2 linked regions of the Alloyangia pacifica genome follow. The protein of the gene in region 2 binds, or shares a complex with, the protein of the main gene of each other region. Links are inferred from orthologs where the notes say so. Each region holds a gene or a part of one and is shown on either strand. Other genes may lie near its edges.

The links.
Region 1: the proteins of CEW88_RS03795 (region 2) and hfq are in contact, whole or in part, in a crystal structure (PDB 3VU3), measured with the Escherichia coli proteins. The link is inferred for Alloyangia pacifica from one-to-one orthologs.

The regions. Positions count from the first base shown.
Region 1 is NZ_CP022189.1:1,701,002-1,709,474, forward strand. The notes cover bases 1,748-4,665. They hold hfq (RNA chaperone Hfq), read right to left. Parts: upstream 3,368-4,665; coding sequence 3,128-3,367; downstream 1,748-3,127. Other genes in these bases: CEW88_RS08155 (phosphotransferase family protein), read left to right, coding at 1,748-1,829; hflX (GTPase HflX), read right to left, coding at 1,857-3,110; CEW88_RS08170 (TrkH family potassium uptake protein), read right to left, coding at 3,520-4,665. In the rest of the region: CEW88_RS08150 (penicillin acylase family protein), read left to right, coding at 1-894; more of CEW88_RS08155, read left to right, coding at 891-1,747; more of CEW88_RS08170, read right to left, coding at 4,666-5,034; Trk system potassium transporter TrkA, read right to left, coding at 5,038-6,414; nitrogen assimilation response regulator NtrX, read right to left, coding at 6,569-7,987; CEW88_RS08185 (sensor histidine kinase NtrY-like), read right to left, coding at 7,984-8,473. UniProt on the Escherichia coli protein: RNA chaperone that binds small regulatory RNA (sRNAs) and mRNAs to facilitate mRNA translational regulation in response to envelope stress, environmental stress and changes in metabolite concentrations.
Region 2 is NZ_CP022189.1:777,849-786,372, reverse strand. Bases 2,707-5,675 are described here. They hold CEW88_RS03795 (catalase), read left to right. Parts: upstream 2,707-3,149; coding sequence 3,150-5,201; downstream 5,202-5,675. Other genes in these bases: CEW88_RS03790 (glycosyltransferase), read left to right, coding at 5,198-5,675; CEW88_RS03800 (glycosyltransferase family 4 protein), read left to right, coding at 2,707-3,132. Outside these bases: CEW88_RS03810 (glycosyltransferase family 2 protein), read left to right, coding at 1-1,173; CEW88_RS03805 (glycosyltransferase family 2 protein), read left to right, coding at 1,184-2,095; more of CEW88_RS03800, read left to right, coding at 2,092-2,706; more of CEW88_RS03790, read left to right, coding at 5,676-6,235; CEW88_RS03785 (acyl-CoA dehydrogenase family protein), read left to right, coding at 6,256-7,323; CEW88_RS03780 (PIG-L deacetylase family protein), read left to right, coding at 7,320-8,042; CEW88_RS03775 (class I SAM-dependent DNA methyltransferase), read left to right, coding at 8,039-8,524.

The sequences.
Region 1 (8,473 bases), 920 kb from region 2 along the record:
GTCAGCTTCGACTGGGGCGACAGCCAGCGGATCATGCGTTGGAGCGCGCTGATGCAGGGCCGCGAGGTGCACACCCGCGACAGCTTCATCGAGGCACAGCTCGACACCGTCTCGCCCGCCGCGCGCACGCTGCTGCCGCTCATCGGCCGCGACCTGTGGTTCACCGGCGAGGCCGCCCCCGAGGGCACCCCGCTCCGCCAGCGCGAGCGGGCGCTCGACCTGCTGGCCGAGTGGAACGGCGAAATGAACGAGCACATGCCCGAGCCACTGATCTACGCCGCTTGGCTGCGCGCCCTGCAGGACCGGCTGATCCGCGACGAGATCGGCCCGCTGGCGGATGAATACACCCATGTCGACCCGCTCTTCATCGAGCGCGTCTTCCGCAACATCGGCGGTGCCGGAAAATGGTGCGACGTGCTGCGCTCGGCCCCCAAGGAGACCTGCACCGACATCGCCCGCATGGCGCTGGACGACGCGCTGGTCTGGGTCGGCGAGCGCTACGGCACGCAGCTCGAGAGCCTGCGCTGGGGCGATGCGCACCAGGTCACGCACAAGCACAGCGTGCTGGGCGACGTGCCGCTGCTGAACTATTTCGTCAACATCCGCCAGACCACCTCGGGCGGCGATTTCACCCTGCAGCGCGGCGTGACCGCAGGGAGCGGCCCCGATCCCTTTGCCAACGTGCATGGCGCCACCTACCGCGGGGTCTATGATTTCGCCGATCCCGACAGCTCGGTCTTCGTCATCTCGACCGGCGAGTCGGGCCACCTGCTGTCGCGCCATTACGACGACATGGGCACGCTCTGGCGCCGCGGCGAATACATCCCCATGTCGCTGGACGAGAACCTCGCCCGCGCCGCCTCGGTCGGCGTGACGCATCTGGTGAAACCGTGACCGACCCCGCGCGCCTGACCCGCCTTGAGGCTAAGGTGCTGGCGCGCGAGGTCCTGGCACACCACCGTCCCGGCCGAGCCTATGGACTTGGCTGCCTTAAAAACCTCGACCGTCCGATGCGCGCGCAGGTCTTCTGCGCCGCCCACCCCAGCGAACGCCTGGTGGTCAAGGTCTTCGCCCCCGCCTTTGCCGAGAAGGCCCGCGCGCAGGCCGCGCGGCAGCGCGCCGTTGCCGCACAGATGCACGAAGGCCCGTGGCGCGCACCCGAGGTGCTGTTCTTCGACGACGTGCGGCTGGCGCTGGGCATGGACTATGCGCCGGGCCCGAGCCTCGCCGAGCTCTGGCCGCAGCTGCCTGCCGAAAAGCGCGATGTGCATCTGGAAGCCGCGGGCAGATGGCTCGCCGCGCTGCACCGCCCGACGCTGGAGCCGCGCAAGCTGCGCCCGCGAGGACAGCTCGACTGGCTCGCCGGACGGCTGCTGCGGGCACAAATGGACGGTGACGCCTTTCCCGACATCGAGAATTTTTCCCACGCCCTTGCAGAGTTCGAAGCGCTCTTTTCAGAAGCCCGTGGCCTGCCCGCCCCCCGTGCCGTCACCCACCGCGACCTGCACCTAGCCAATCTGGTCAGCGCCGAGGGCGCGCTCTGGGGCCTGGATTTCGAGAATGATGCGCCCGACGCCCCCTATCGCGATCTGGTTGCCCTGCTGATCGACGCGCTGGCCTCTGCGCCCGAGCCCGACGCCCCGCGCTTCGCCGCCGCTCTCGCGCGCGGCTACGGCGACGAGATCACCGCTCCCGCCGCCCGGCTCTTTGCGCAGCGCGCCTATGCGCTCGGCACCTGGGCGCGCACGCCGGCCGATCCGTCGCTGCGCCAGCGCGCACGGCTGAAGGCGGCGAAGATGATCCTCGCCGCCGACAAACCCCTGTTCTAGGGGCACGTCTCTACGAAGAGAGATGCGTCACACCGTCTCGAACTGAGCGCGGTCCTTGGCGGTCCAGCGCAGGTGCAGGAGGTAGCCCTCCTCGTCCTGCTCCTCGGACAGCACCAGCCCTTTCTGGAAGAGCCACGCCCGGCGCTTGCCCTCGCCGAAGCCGATCCGCACATCCTCGTCGATCGAGGCCCCCTGCAGCCGCTCGGTCACCGCCTCGAGCAGCCCGTCAAGCCCCTCGCCGGTAATCGCGCTGACCGCGAAGATGCCTTCGTCGCGCGCTGCACGGGCGAGCGCCGCCTCGCGATCCTCCGGATCAAGCTGGTCGATCTTGTTCCAGACCTCGATCTGCGACACGTCCTCGTTGACGCCCAGAGAGCGCAGGATGGCGTAGACGTCTTCGGCCTGTTCCATCGTGCCCGGGTGCGAGATGTCGCGCACGTGCAGCACTAGGTCGGCGGCCAGCACCTCTTCGAGCGTGGCGCGGAAGGCAGCAACCAGCTCGGTCGGCAGGTCAGAGATGAAGCCCACCGTGTCGGACAGGATCACATCCATGCCCGTCGGCAGTTGCACCGCCCGCATCGTCGGGTCGAGCGTGGCAAAGAGCATGTCCTTTGCCAGCACCTCTGCCCCGGTCAGCCGGTTGAAGATGGTCGACTTGCCGGCGTTGGTGTAGCCGACCAGCGCGACGATCGGATAAGGCACCTTGGCGCGCGCCTTGCGGTGCAGGGCGCGGGTCTTGACCACCTTGTCGAGCTGCCGGCGCAGGCGCACGAGTTGCTCGTCGATGGCACGGCGGTCGGCCTCGATCTGGGTCTCGCCGGGGCCGCCGACGAAGCCGAGCCCACCCCTCTGGCGTTCGAGGTGGGTCCAGGCCCGCACAAGGCGCGTGCGCTGGTAGCTCAGTGCCGCCATCTCGACCTGCAGCACACCCTCGCGGGTCGCGGCGCGGTCCGAGAAGATCTCGAGGATCAGCCCGGTCCGGTCGAGAAGTTTCACCTTCCACTCTTTTTCGAGGTTGCGCTGCTGCACCGGCGTCACCGGGCCATCGACGAGCACCAGCTCGACCTCGGCCTCTTTGAGACGTTCCTTCAGCTCGGCAATCTTGCCAGAGCCGAAGAGCGTGCCGGGATGCGGGTCGCGCAGCGGCACAACCTCGCTCCCCACGACCTCGAGGTCGGGGAGAGCGGCGGCCAGGGCCACGCCTTCTTCAAGCGCCATCTCCGCATCGCGGCGATCACGGTCTGCCTTGATATCGGGGTGCAGGACCCAGGCGCGGGTCACATGCGGATCATGTTCGTTCAAGCGGTATCGTCGCCGTCATAAAGGTTGATCGGCTGCGACGGCATGATGGTCGAGATCGCGTGTTTGTACACGAGCTGCGACTGACCGTCGCGGCGGAGGAGAACGCAAAAATTGTCGAACCAGGTGATGACACCCTGCAATTTTACACCGTTGATCAGGAAAACCGTAACCGGAACCTTGGTTTTCCGAACATGGTTAAGAAATGCGTCCTGTAGATTTTGTCTGTCTGAAGCCATTAATTTAGCCTTTTTTTCTTGCTGCAGCCGTTCTCAGGCGCTCCCTCGTTCTTGGCGAGTATGTATCGCAAGTTGCGGAACTTCCAGAGCAAAAATACCGACCCCGCGGCGGGTCGGCCGGCGCTCAGCGCAAAGGCGCCGCAAGCCCCTGCTCAATCGCGCCAAATGTCAGGCGTTAGCAGCACGATGATGCCCAGCACCTCGAGCCGTCCGAGCACCATGGCCGCCACAAAAAGCCCCTTCGCCGCGTCGCCCATCTCGCTCAGCGGGATCGGCTGCTCGGCGGCGGCGCGGATCAGCGGACCGCAATTGGTGAGCGCCGCGACCGTGGTGACCATGGCGTTCTCGAAATCCAGCCCCGAGAGAGCGAAGAGCAGCGAGAAGACCGCGATCGTCATGGCAAAGAGCATGAAGAACACCCAGGCGACAAAGGCCCCCTGCCGGCGGATGCGCCGCGCCATGACGCCGGAGCGGCCCAGCGAATGCGGGTGCACCAGGCGTTCCATCTCGCGCACGCCGGCAAGATAAAGCGCGTAGATCCGCAGCAGTTTCACGCCGCCGGCCGTGGTCGCCACCCCGCCCCCCATGATCGCCAGCCCAAGCAGAATCACCCCCGGCGTCTGCAACCCCGACCAGCCACGCACCGCGCCCCAGTCGGCGCTCTGGAAGCCGGTGGTCGACAGAAATGAAAGCGCCGTGAAAAGCCCGCCCCAGAGCGAGCGCAGCCCGGCGGCGAGATTGGTCTCTGTGCCGATCTCGAAAGAGGCGATCCAGTGCCGCAGGAAAAGCGCGGCGGGCAGGACAAGCACGATCAGCAGCCCCAGGCGGAACTCGGGATCATGGCTCAGCTTCGACCCCGCGAGACCCTTCGTGTCACCAGAGAAGGTCAGCCGCGAGAGGGCAAAGAACAGGAAGAGGAAGATGATCATCTCGCCCGCCATGCCGCTCTGCGCCGTCTGCGGCCCGCCGATGGGAGAAATTCCCGAAGTCGAGAGTGTCGACATGGCATGGCTGAGCGCCACCAGCGGTTGGTCGCCCGCCATCAGCAGCATCACCCAGAGCGCCACCGTCAGGCCGACGTAGATCGGCGCCAGCACCCGCGCCGAGGCGGCAAGCCGCAGCGCCGGGTCGGTCACGTCGCGCCGCGCTGCGCCCGCGTCAACGCTCTGGCCGGGCTCACCCGAGGCGGTAACCTCGAAGCCCCCCAGCGTCAGCGGCGCCAGCAGCGCCGCCGAGCTGACCCAGATCAGCAGCCCGCCCATCCAGCCCACCTGCGCGCGCCAAAGGTGCTCGGCCGCCGAAAGGCGCTCGGGGGCAAAGAGCGTGGCCCCGGTGGTCGTCAGGCTCGAGACCATCTCGACATAGGCGTTGAGAAAACTGGTGGTCCGCACCGCCTCGTGGAACGGCACGGCGAGCATGGCAGGCAGCAGCAGGAAGGTCGCGAGCAGTGCCAGCAGCTGCCGCGGCGCCGAGCGGTAATGGGTCCGGGTCGCCTGGGCGATGCCGATCAGCGTGGTCAGCACCAGCCCGACGATGCCCGCGTAGAAGAAGCTGCGGGCGTCGTGGAACTCCTCATGCGCCAGCGCCACGGCGGCGGGGGCGATCATCGAAGCACTGGCGATGCTCGCGAGCAGGATCAGAAGGGGCGTGCGGCTGAGCGTGCGCATCGATCAGAAGAAGTCGATCGAGACCTGCAGGAGCCGCTCGACCTCCGGCACGTCCTTGGCCAGCGCGAACATGACGATGCGGTCGCCCTCTTCGATGCGCAGCTCGCCGGTGATCTTGATCACCTCGCCGTCCTTCATCACCGCGCCGACCAGCACGCCTTCGGGGAATTCGATCTCGCGGATCATCCGCCCGGCGATGGACGAGGTCGAGAGCACCTCGGCCTCGATCACCTCGGCCTCGGCGTCACCGATCGAGTAGACCGAGCGCACCCGGCCGTGGCGGATATGGCGCAGGATCGAGCTGACGGTGGTGGCGCGCGGGTTGATATGGGCGTCGACTCCCATCGGCTCCATCAGCGGCACCAGCGTGGGGTCGTTGATCAGCGCAATGGCCATGGGGCAGCCCTCGGCCTTGGCGCGCACGGCGGCCAGCAGGTTGGTCTTTTCGTCGTCGGTCACGCACAGCACGGCGTCGGCGCGGCTGATGCCTGCCTCGCGCAGAAGCGCGGTGTCGAGCGCGTCGCCATGCAGCACGATGGTGCGCTCCAGCGCGTCGGCGGCGCGTTCGGCGGCGGCGCGGTCCTTCTCGATCACCTTGGCGCGGATGCGCTCGGCACGGCTTTCCAGCGCGCGCGCCACCGCAAGGCCGACGTTGCCGCCGCCCAGCACCACGATCCGCTCTTGCTTGCGCTGCGCCTTGCCGAAGATCTCGAGCGTGCGCTGGATGTCGTCGGCGTGGACCAGCACGTAGCAGGCATCCCCGACGAAAATCTGATCACGCGGCTCGGGGGCAAACAGCGTGCCCTCGCGGCGGACGCCCACCACCACCGAACGCAGCGTCGAGAAGAGGTCCGAGAGCTGCCGCAGCGGCGTGTTGATGATCGGGCAATGCTCGTCGATGGTCAGGCCGAGAAGCTGCGCCCCGCCCTCGAGAAAGCGCTCGGTGTCAAAGGCCGCAGGGGCTGAGAGGCGCTGCAGCGCGGCCTCGGCGACCTCCTTCTCGGGCGAGATCACCACGTCGATCGGCAGGTGGTCGCGGCGATAAAGGTCCGAGTAGATCGCCGTCAGGTAGCTCTGCGAGCGCAGGCGGGCGATCTTGCGCGGGATGGCAAAGATCGAATGGGCCACCTGGCAGGTGACCATGTTGACCTCGTCCGAATAGGTGGCGGCGATGATCATGTCGGCGTCGCGCGCGCCGGCCTTGTCGAGCACATCGGGATAGGAGGCGAAGCCTGCGATCCCCTGCACGTCGAGCGTGTCGGTCGCCCGCCGCACCAGGTCGGGGTTGCTGTCCACCACGGTGACGTCGTTGCGCTCGCCCGAGAGATGACGGGCGATCTGCCAGCCGACCTGGCCCGCGCCGCAAATGATGACTTTCATGTCGTCTGCCCAAATTGCTGGCCCGAGGCCCCGAGTGTGCCCGGCATGACATGCCCGGTGCGAGCGGTCAATGCACGGGCGCCCCCAGGGCGTTTCCAGCCCCGCCCACGAGGCGGAACTGTCCCGGAATTAAACCCTTTATCCGGCGCCGCTCTCAGGAGGCGGAGGTCACCTGGTCTTCCTCGATATAGGCGATGCGCCCGCCGGATTTCGCCCCGGTCACCACGCCCAGCGACTTCAGCTTGCGGTGCAGCGCCGAGCGCTCCATGCCGACAAAGGCCGCGGTGCGCGAGATGTTTCCGCCGAAGCGGTTGATCTGGGTCAGCAGGTACTCCCGCTCGAAAGCCTCGCGCGCCTCGCGCAGCGGCAGGGTCGCCAGCGTGCCCGAGAGCACCACGCGGCCCTCCTCGTCCTCGCCCGCCGGGCCGTCCTGCGGCAGTTCGCGCGCCTCGATCGGGCCGCTTCCGTCGCCGAGGATCAGCACGCGCTCGATCAGGTTCTTGAGCTGGCGCACGTTGCCCGGCCAGATCATCGTCTGGAGGAGCGCGACCGCGTCGTCCGAAAGCTCGCGCAGCGGCAGGCCCTGGGTGCGGTTGAAGCTCTCGATGAAGTGGCGCGCCAGCAGCGGGATGTCCTCGCGCCGGTCCTCGAGCGAGGGCACGGCGATCGGCACCACGTTGAGCCGGTGGTAGAGCTCCTGCCGGAAGGTGCCCGCGGCGATCTCGGCTTCGAGGTCGCGGTTGGTCGAGGAGATCACCCGCAGGTCCACCCGCACCTTGTCGGCGCCGCCGACGCGGGTGAAGCTCTGGTCGACCAGCACCCGCAGGATTTTCGACTGGGTGCCGAGCGGCATGTCTGCGACCTCGTCGAAGTAGATCACCCCGCCGTGCGCCTGCTCGAGTAGACCCGGCTCGACGCCGCGTTCGGCGCTCTCGCGGCCGAACAGCATCTGCTCCATGTTGTCCGGTGCCACCCCGGCGCAATTGACGGTGACGAAGGGCGCCGAGGCACGGCCGGAATTTGCGTGGATGAAGCGCGCCGCCACTTCCTTGCCGCAGCCCGCGGGGCCGGTGAGCATCACCCGGCCGTTGGACTTGGTGACCTTGTCGATCTGGCTGACAAGACCCCGGAACATGGCGCTTTCACCGATCATCTGCGCGACCTCGGTCTCGCGGCGACGCAGCTGGCTGTTCTCGCGGCGCAGGCGCGAAGTTTCCATCGCGCGGCGGATCACCACCAGCAGCTGATCGATGTTGAAGGGCTTCTCGATGAAGTCATAGGCGCCCTGCTTGATCGCGGCGACGGCGATCTCGATGTTGCCGTGGCCCGAGATGATGATGATCGGGATGTCGGGATTGTCGCGCTTGACGGTCTTGAGGATGTCGATCCCGTCCATCTTGCTGTCCTTCAGCCAGATATCGAGGATCATCAGCGCGGGCGGTTCGGAGTTGACCTCGTTCATCGCCTCGGAGGAGTTGCCGGCCAATCGGGTGGTGTAGCCTTCATCCTCGAGAATATCCCCGATCAGCTCGCGGATGTCGCGCTCGTCGTCGACGATCAGGATGTCGCTCATGTCTGCCTCTCCAGTTCCGAAATGCTCTTGTCAGACGTCTCCGGCACGTCGCCGGTTGTGCCGAGCGGCAGGCGGATGACCGCCATGGCCCCGGCATGGTCCGCGCCGCCAAACGGCGGTGCGTCCTCGAGCGCCAGCGTTCCGCCGTGCTCCTCGATGATCTTCTTGACGATGGGCAGGCCAAGGCCGGTGCCCTTGTCGCGGGTGGTGACATAGGGCTCGAAGAGCCGCGCGCGGTCCTCGGGCAGGCCGATGCCATTGTCCATGATGCGGATCACCGCGCGCCCGTCCTCTTCGGTCAGGCTGACGCGGATCTCGGGGCTGTGGCCCTCGGGGGCGCCCTGCTCGCCGAGGCTCTCGATTGCCTCGCCGGCGTTCTTGATCAGGTTGGTCAGCGCCTGGCCGACCATGGTGGCGTCGAGTTCGGCAGCCATGGCGCGCGCCGGCAGGTCGCTGACGAAACGGATCGCCGGCTGGCCTGTCTCC
Region 2 (8,524 bases):
GATGCGCCTGAGTTCGAGGTCATCGTGCTCGATAACAATACCGCCGATCCGGCACTCTGGCGCCCGATCGCCGCGCTATGCGATGCACTTGGCCCCGCGTTTCGCTTCTACCATGAAGAGGGCGTCACCGGTGCCAAGGCAGGCGCGCTCAACATCGCGCTCGCGCGCACAAATCCCGCGGCCACCCACGTGGTCATCGTCGATGCAGACTACGAGGTCACGCCGGATTTCCTCGCCATCGCGGCGCAGGAGCTACAGCGCAGCGGTGACGACTTCGTCCAGTTCCCGCAGGCCTATCATGGCGACGCGGGCCCGGCGCAGGGGCTGTCGCTTGAACTGGCAGACTATTTCCTGCGCCACGCACGGCAGGCGAACCTGGCACGGGCGATGTTGTTGACCGGAACACTCAGCGTCATAAGTCGGCCCGCCCTCGAGGCTGTCGGCGGATGGAGCTTGCGGAGCATCACCGAAGATGCGGAGCTTGGGCTGCGCCTGCACCGTGCGGGGTATCGCGGGCGGTTCGTGGACAGGGTCGTCGGACGTGGTCTGCTGCCCCTCGATCTTGGCGGCCTGAGCCTGCAACGGTATCGCTGGGCCGCCGGCAACATGGACACGGCGCGGGGTGTATTCGGCGGGCTTCCGGCGCGCACGACGCTTCAGGTCTTCGCGCAGCTCACCGCGTGGGCAAACCTCGCGCTGCCCTGTACCGCCACGTTGATTGGCGGCGGCGCCGCGTTGTCGTTGGGACACCACGCCGAGGCAAGCCGCTTTCTGGTCACGCTGTCGGGGATCGGCCTCGTGCTGGTTTACCTGTCGGTCTGCCTGCCCATGGTCATCGCTATGGTCGTGCGTGGCCGCCCGCCGTTCAAGGCCTTCGGGGTGGCGCTGGCGGCGCGCGGCGCGATGATCCTGCCTTCGGCGCTCGGGACGGTGGACGCCCTCATGGGCCGGTCCGGCAGCTTCCAGCGGACCGAGAAGGACATCACTCAGGCTTCCGATGCCGTCGGGCCGATGCTGCCCGCGCTGGCCCTCTGCGGTGGCGCCCTGCTGACCATCGCGCATTTGCCTGCCGCCGCCGCGCTCGGCGCCGTCCTGATGGCGCTGCCCTATCCGCTGGCTCTCGCCACGCGCCGCCGCCTGATCGCCTACCGCTCCGCCCTTCACCCCGCCTGAGGAACGCCCAATGACACCCAGCGTCACAATCGTCATCCCGACCTACAATCGCGCCCTCGTGCTGCCACAGGCCATCGAGGCGGCGCTCGGGCAGTCGCATCCCAAGACCACGGTGATGGTCGTCGATGATGGATCGCAGGACGAGACCCGGGCGATCATCGCGCGCTACGCGGATCACCCCGGTTTCGTCGGCGTCAGCCTTGCGGGCAACATCGGCACCGCGCAGGCAAAGAACGTGGGCATCGCGCTCAGCACAACGGACGCCATCACCTTTCACGATTCCGATGACCTGCCCCACCGCGACAAGGTCATGCGGCAGGCGCGCGTGCTCGGGAACGAAACCATCGGCGCGCATCCCTGCCTCAACTGGCGCCTGGCGGGCCGCGAGCCTGAAACGCGCATCCAGGTGGGCGGCGTGCTGTCCCATCATGAACTCATCCTGCCTGATGGCGAGCGAGTCGAGATCCGCCGAACCCTCAGCCTCGTTGACGACTTCTTTCCGAACTTGCAGATGGCCGCCGGGGTGCCGGGGGACTGGACGCATGTGAATTCAGGCCTGTTCCATCGGTCGGTCTTCGACCGGCTGGGCGGCTTTCTGGACTGCATCGAGGAGGACCGCGAATTCCGCAACCGGCTGATCATGGCCGGAGAGGTGCTCTGGGTCATCCCCGAGATCCTGCTGACCAAGATCGAGACACCCGACAGCCTGACCCAGCTGGGTGCGACGGATTACGACAGCCCGCGCCGCATCGCGGATCGCAAGCGGGTCTGGGACGCGGTCGGCCGCTGGTTCGCCACGCGCGAGGTCGATCCGGTGCCCATTGATCTGTCCGGCATCACAATCCGGTCCTGCACCAACCCCGCCCTCTGCGACCGCGCTGCGCTGAGCGGGATGACCCCCCTTCGGGAGCAGGTGGCATGAGCGGCGGGATCACCTTTGTCGATGTGCTCGCGCCGCGTGCCTATAGCGGGATGCCGGGACATCTGGCCGGGCTTGGTGGAACTGAAGCGACCCTGGTGCGCATCGCCGAAAGCCTGGCCCCCCGCCTCCGCGTCACCGTGCGCCAATCCGCGCGACAGGAGCACGACGAGCTGTCCGGCCGCGTCCGCTACGCCGGTTTCGACGTGAGGCGGCCCTTGCCCGAAGCGCCGGCGACCATCGTCGTTGTGAACTCCTGGAAGATCGCGCCCCGGCTGGCACGGCTGCATCCCGCAGCCCGGGTCATCGTCTGGCAGCACGTCTTTCCCGGCCGTCACAACCGGGCGCTGGCCCCTGCCCTGCGCGAGGCCGGAGTAGAGGTGATATGCGTCTCTGCCGCCCATGCCGACTGGCTGCGCGCCTTTCTCGGGCCCGATGCGCCGTCCATCGGCCATATCCACAACCCGATTAACGATGATCTTGTCCCGGACGACACGCCCCGCGATCCGGGCCTGATGCTCTTCGCCTCCTCCCCCCACAAGGGGCTGGGTCAGGTGTTCCGTCGGTTCGAGGCGCTGAAGCACCGCATCCCCTCTCTGCGCCTTGCCGTGGCGGATCCCGGATATCTGGCCTGGCCGGCCGGTCCTGTCCCGACCGGGGTCATCCCGCTCGGGCGGCTCGAAAAGCCCCGGCTGGTCAGTTGGATGCGCCGGGCGCTGTGCCTGTTCTATCCGCAGGACCAGTTTGCCGAGACCTTCGGACTGGTCATTGCAGAGGCCAATGCCGTCGGCTGCCCGGCGCTCCTGCAGCGCGGCCTTGGCGCGAATGACGAGGTCGCCTCGGACCCCGGGCAATGCATCGACACCGCCAACCCGGAAGCCATCGCCGCAAGGATCGCCGAGTGGCGCAGCGCCATCGGGCGCCGCCCCCTTGCCACCGGACGGGCAGAGTTCCGGCTGTCCCAGGTGACCGCCCAGTGGGCGGCGCTGCTGAACACCGATCTGGCGGACCGACCCCGCCTTCACGCAATGCAAGACTGAGCCCCAAAGGAATGACCATGAAAGACGAAAATGATATCCGCAAAGGCAACGGCGGCGAGACCCACCAGGTGGCCGGTGACAGCAACGAGACAATGACGACGCAAGTCGGCATGCCGATCTCGGACGACCAGAACACGCTCAAGGTCGGACAGCGCGGACCGCACCTCATCGAAGATCAGGTCTTCCGCGAAAAGATCTTTCACTTCGACCACGAGCGCATTCCCGAGCGGGTCGTGCACGCCCGGGGTTATGGCGCTCACGGCACCTTCGAACTGACCGAGGACCTCTCGGACCTCACCCGCGCCAAGGTGCTCACCGAAGTGGGCGAGAAGACGGAGGTCTTCGTGCGCTTCTCCACCGTCGCCGGCAACAAGGGGTCCCCCGACCTCGCCCGGGACGTTCGCGGCTTCGCGGTGAAGTTCTATACCAAGGAAGGCAACTGGGACCTCGTCGGCAACAACATCCCCGTGTTCTTCATCCAGGACGCGATGAAGTTCCCGGACCTGATCCATGCCGCCAAGCAGGAGCCCGACCGCGGGTTCCCGCAGGCGCAGACGGCGCATGATAACTTCTGGGACTTCATCTCGCTGATGCCGGAAGCCATGCACATGGCGCTTTGGATCATGTCGGACCGAACCATCCCGCGGTCCTTCCGCTTCATGGAAGGGTTTGGCGTGCATACCTTCCGGCTCGTGAACGCCGAGGGCAAGTCGAGCTTCGTCAAGTTCCACTGGAAGCCCCGGCTGGGCATGCAATCGGTTCTCTGGGACGAGGCGGTCAAGATCAACGGCGCCGACCCCGATTTCCACCGCCGCGATCTTTGGGACGCGATCCAGAAGGGCGACTATCCGCAGTGGGATCTCGGTCTGCAGGTCTTCGACGAGGACTTCGCCGACAGCTTCGATTTCGACGTGCTGGACGCCACCAAGCTGATCCCCGAGGAAGTCGTCCCGGTGCGCCGCGTCGGCACGCTGACGCTGAACCGCATGGTCGACAACTTCTTTGCCGAGACCGAGCAGGTCGCCTTTCAGACCGGCAATATCGTCCCCGGCATCGACCATTCCAACGACCCACTGCTTCAGGGGCGGAACTTCTCCTACCTCGACACGCAGCTCAAGCGGCTGGGCGGGCCGAACTTCAACCACATACCGATCAATGCGCCGAAATGTCCCTTTGCCCACCTGCAACAGGACGGCCACATGGCGATGCACAATCCCAAGGGCCGGGTGAACTACGAGCCCAACAGCCTTGGCGAGGGCCCACGCGAGGACCTGGAGCGCGGCTTCACCTCCTACCCGGCCGAGGAGGCGGGAGAGAAACGGCGCATCCGGTCAGAAACCTTTGCCGACCACTACAGCCAGGCCCGGCAATTCTATCTCAGCCAGACTGATGTGGAAAAAGGGCACATCGCCGACGCCTTCGTCTTCGAGCTCTCCAAGGTCGAGCGCCTGTCGATCCGCCAGCGCATGGTCGGCCACCTGATGGTCGTCGACGAGGACCTTGCCAAGACGGTCGCCGATGGCCTGGGCCTGACCCAGATGCCGAGCGCGGCCACCCCCGCGCGCGACGTGATCCAGACCGACGCCTCGCCCGCGCTCAGCATGCTGGCCAACCCGCCCGACAGCTTTGCCGGCCGCAAGCTGGGCGTGCTGGTGACCGACGGGATCGACGGCGGTGCCTTCGAGGCGCTGAAGTCGGCAGCCGAAAGCGCCGGCGCGCAGGTCACGGTGATCGCCGAGAAGGTCGGCGGCGTGACCACCGCGCGTGGCAAGACCATCGCCGCGGATGAAAAGCTCGATGGCGCGCCGTCGGTCCTGTTCGATGCAGTAGCCGTCCTCGCCTCCGAGGATGGCGCAGCCAAGCTGGCAAACATGCACGGCGCGCGCACATTCCTCGGCGACGCCTTCGCGCACATGAAGTTCATCGCGCTGACGGCAGAGGCCAAATCCGGCTTCTGGTCTGACGCAGTTCCGGAAAAGGCCGATGAGGGGGTGTTCATTCTCGACGGCAAACCGGACGACTTCATCGCCGCCTGCAAAGCTCTTCGGTTCTGGGAACGGGCATCGTGAACCGCCGCCCCCTTGCCGCGCGCAGCCTTGCGTTCGGTCCGGAGACCCCTTGGCCTGCGGCGATCACAGTCCCGGCCCGAAACGAGGCGGAGCGGATCGTGCCCTGCCTCGAGGCGGCGCGCATGGCCTTGCGGGGGCGCGGAGGAATCGTCGTGGTCGTCAACGGCTCGGACGACGCGACCTTTCCCCGCGCCCGGGACTGGTTCGAAGCCACGGGCACGGCGGGGCTGCTGATCGATCTGGCTGACACCCCCGAGGGGGGTGTTGGCGCAGTGCGGCGGCAGGCCGTCGCCGCCGCGGCCCCCCGTCTCGCCAGCCGAGGCGTGGTGCTCACCACCGATGCCGACAGCCGGGTGTTGCCCGACTGGCTTGACACCAACCTGTCAGAGCTGACGCGGGCCGACCTCATTTGCGGTTCTGTCCTTCCGGATCGTGATGAGTTCGCGCAATTGCCTCCGATCATCGCGCAGCGCGGCGCCGCCGAGGGTGAGTACGTCGGCCTGACCCTCGCGCTCCGTGCGTTGATCGACCCGCTGGCGCATGACCCCGCCCCGTGCGGGCTCGGTGCCGCGGGCGCCAGCCTCGCGTTCCGGATGCCGCTCTATACCGATACCGGCGGCATCCCGGCGCTGCCGGGAAACGAGGACCGCGCCTTTGCCGCACTGGCAGAGGGTCGTGGCTGGCGCGTCCGGCATAGCCCAGACGTGCGTGTCTCGACGTCCTGTCGACTGGACGGGCGAGCGCCGGGCGGCATGGCCGAAGCCCTGGCGCGGCGCATTTCCGACCCTGATCCCATGGTGGACAGCGCGCTCGAACCTGCCCACCGGACAGTGCAGCGTTCGCGTCTGCAGAGGGCGCGGCGGGATGGCGTGGCACAGTTCGGCCCCGGGTCGCTGCAGGTGGCGCGGATCGATAGGCAACTGGCCGGACTGGAACGCACCCGAATGCGACTTTCGGACGTCGCGCGCGAATTGCCTCTTCTGGCCGCAGCAGTCCGCGCAGCGCGGGCGGACACGGAAAGGCTGACTGCATGAGAGAAGCCCCCGCAACAGCAATGCCAACGCTGACCGAAGCCGACGCCCTCAAGGCCGTCGCGGACGGTGCGCTGAAGGCCGACGCAGGCGGCTGCGACCTGTCGGACGACATGCGTCGCCTGGCGTCCTCCGGCATCCTCGCTCGGCTCTGCACTTTCGATGGACACCCCCGGGAGGCACAGGCGCAGGCCACCGTGCTGCGCCGGATCGGCCGCGCCAGCCTGTCGGTTGGACGCTTGGCCGAGGGGCATATGAACGCCCTCAAACTCGTCACCCTCTACGGCACGCCCGATCAGGTGCGGCGCCACACCACCTCTGCACGGAATGGGGCGATCTACGGCGTCTGGGGCGCTGACGCCGACCCAGCGGTGAGCGTCGTGACAGACCTTGACGGTCGGCTCCGCCTCGCCGGGGGCAAGCGCTTTGCCTCGGGCCTCGGGACCGTCAGCCATGCCGTGGTGACAGCAAAACATCCCGATGGCCTGCGCCTTGCCATCGCGGAGCTGGGGCACCCCGGACGCGCGGATGCCGCCGCCTGGGACACTTCCGGCATGCGGGCGACGGCCTCGGGCAGCTACGATTTCAACGGTGTCATGGCAGAAGCCCTTGGGGCTGCGGATGACTACCTGCGCGAGCCGCATTTCCAAGGCGGTGTCTGGCGCTATGCCGCCGTTCAGACCGGCGGGCTGGAGGCGCTGGCTGAAGAGGTGCGTCGCGCCGTCAGCGCGACAGATGCGCCGGGCGAGGCGCAACTGCACCGCCTGGCCCGGATCGCCAGCCTGGCCCATCGTGCCCGCCTGATGGTCGAGGATGCTGCCGCCCGGGTCGAGGCGCCCGGCGCGGGGCCAGAGGCCGTCGCGCTCAGCCTGGCCGCACGAGAAGAGGTCGAGGTGGCCTGCCTCGAAGGTCTCGCCTTGGCCGACCGTGCTCTCGGCACCCGGTCCTTCGTCAAAGGTCATCGGGCCGAGCTGGTCCGCCGCGACCTCGGGTTCTTCCTGCGGCAGGCAGACCTCGACGGCAAGCTTCGGCAGGTTGGCGCGGCACTGTGCGCGGCCAAGGCCCCAGTCGGAGAGGTCTGGGCAGGATGATGACCTTCACCGGGATTGTCGCACAGGCGGAAAACGCGCCCTACGCCCAGCTCGCGGACCTGACCGGACCCGGTGCCGTGCTGGTTCTGGCCCCTCACCCCGATGATGAATCGCTCGCGATGGGAGGGGCCATTGCGGCAGCCTCTGCAGCCGGCCACCGCGTACATATAGCAGTCGTTTCGGACGGAGTATTGTCGCACCCCAGGTCCAGGGCATATCCCGCCGCCGCACTGTCAGCCTTGCGCAGGGCGGAGGTCGAGGCGGCGGTCCGGGTCCTCACCGAAGGACGTGAGGCGCCGATCTGGCTGGGCTATCCCGATCAGGACACGCCGGATGATCCCGGCTCCTTTTCCGAAGTCGAGACTCGGCTGCGTCCCCATCTTGGCGAGGTCACGGCGATCTGGACCACCTGGAACGGCGATCCGCACAGTGACCACCAGCGCGTATGGAGGCTTGCCCGCTCGATGGCGGACCGGCTGGCGTGCGCGATGTTCGCCTGCCCGGTCTGGGGACGGGTCCAAACGCCTGTGGCAGGGGCTTCCAGCATCGGCCTCAGGCGCTTTCAAACGGCGGCGTTCCGCGACCTGAAGGCGCGCGCCGTCGCTGCCCACGTGTCCCAGATGACCGGGCTTATCGACGATGACCCGTCCGGCTTCCGGATGCCGCAGAACCTCGCCGCGCATTTCGTCGTGGCAGATGAGATTTTCATCCCAGCATGAGCCGCGACGCCGCCTCCTTCGACCGTCTCTACCGCGAGACCGCCGACCCCTGGAACTATGAGACAAGCCCCTACGAGGCTGAGAAATACGCCCGGTGCCTCGCCCTATTGCCGCCACGCCGCTTCGGCCGTGCGCTGGAGGTCGGATGCTCGATCGGGGTGATGAGCGAAGCGATCGCGCGTCGCTGCGACAGCCTTCTCGGGCTCGATTTCGCCCCCACGGCTGTCGAAAGGGCCCGCGCGAGGCGTATCCCGGGCGCCCGCTTCGAGGTGGCCGCAGTCCCCGAAGGCTGGCCGGAGGGTCGTTGGGACCTGATCGTGCTGTCGGAAGTTCTCTACTACCTTGCCCCCGCCGCGCTGGACGAGGCCATCCGCAGGGTTGTCGACACCCTCGCGCCCGGGGGCGTTTGTCTTGTTGCGGGCTACCTCGGCCCGACCGAGACAACGCTGAGCGCGCCAGAGGTCGAAGCCCGTCTGCTGGCT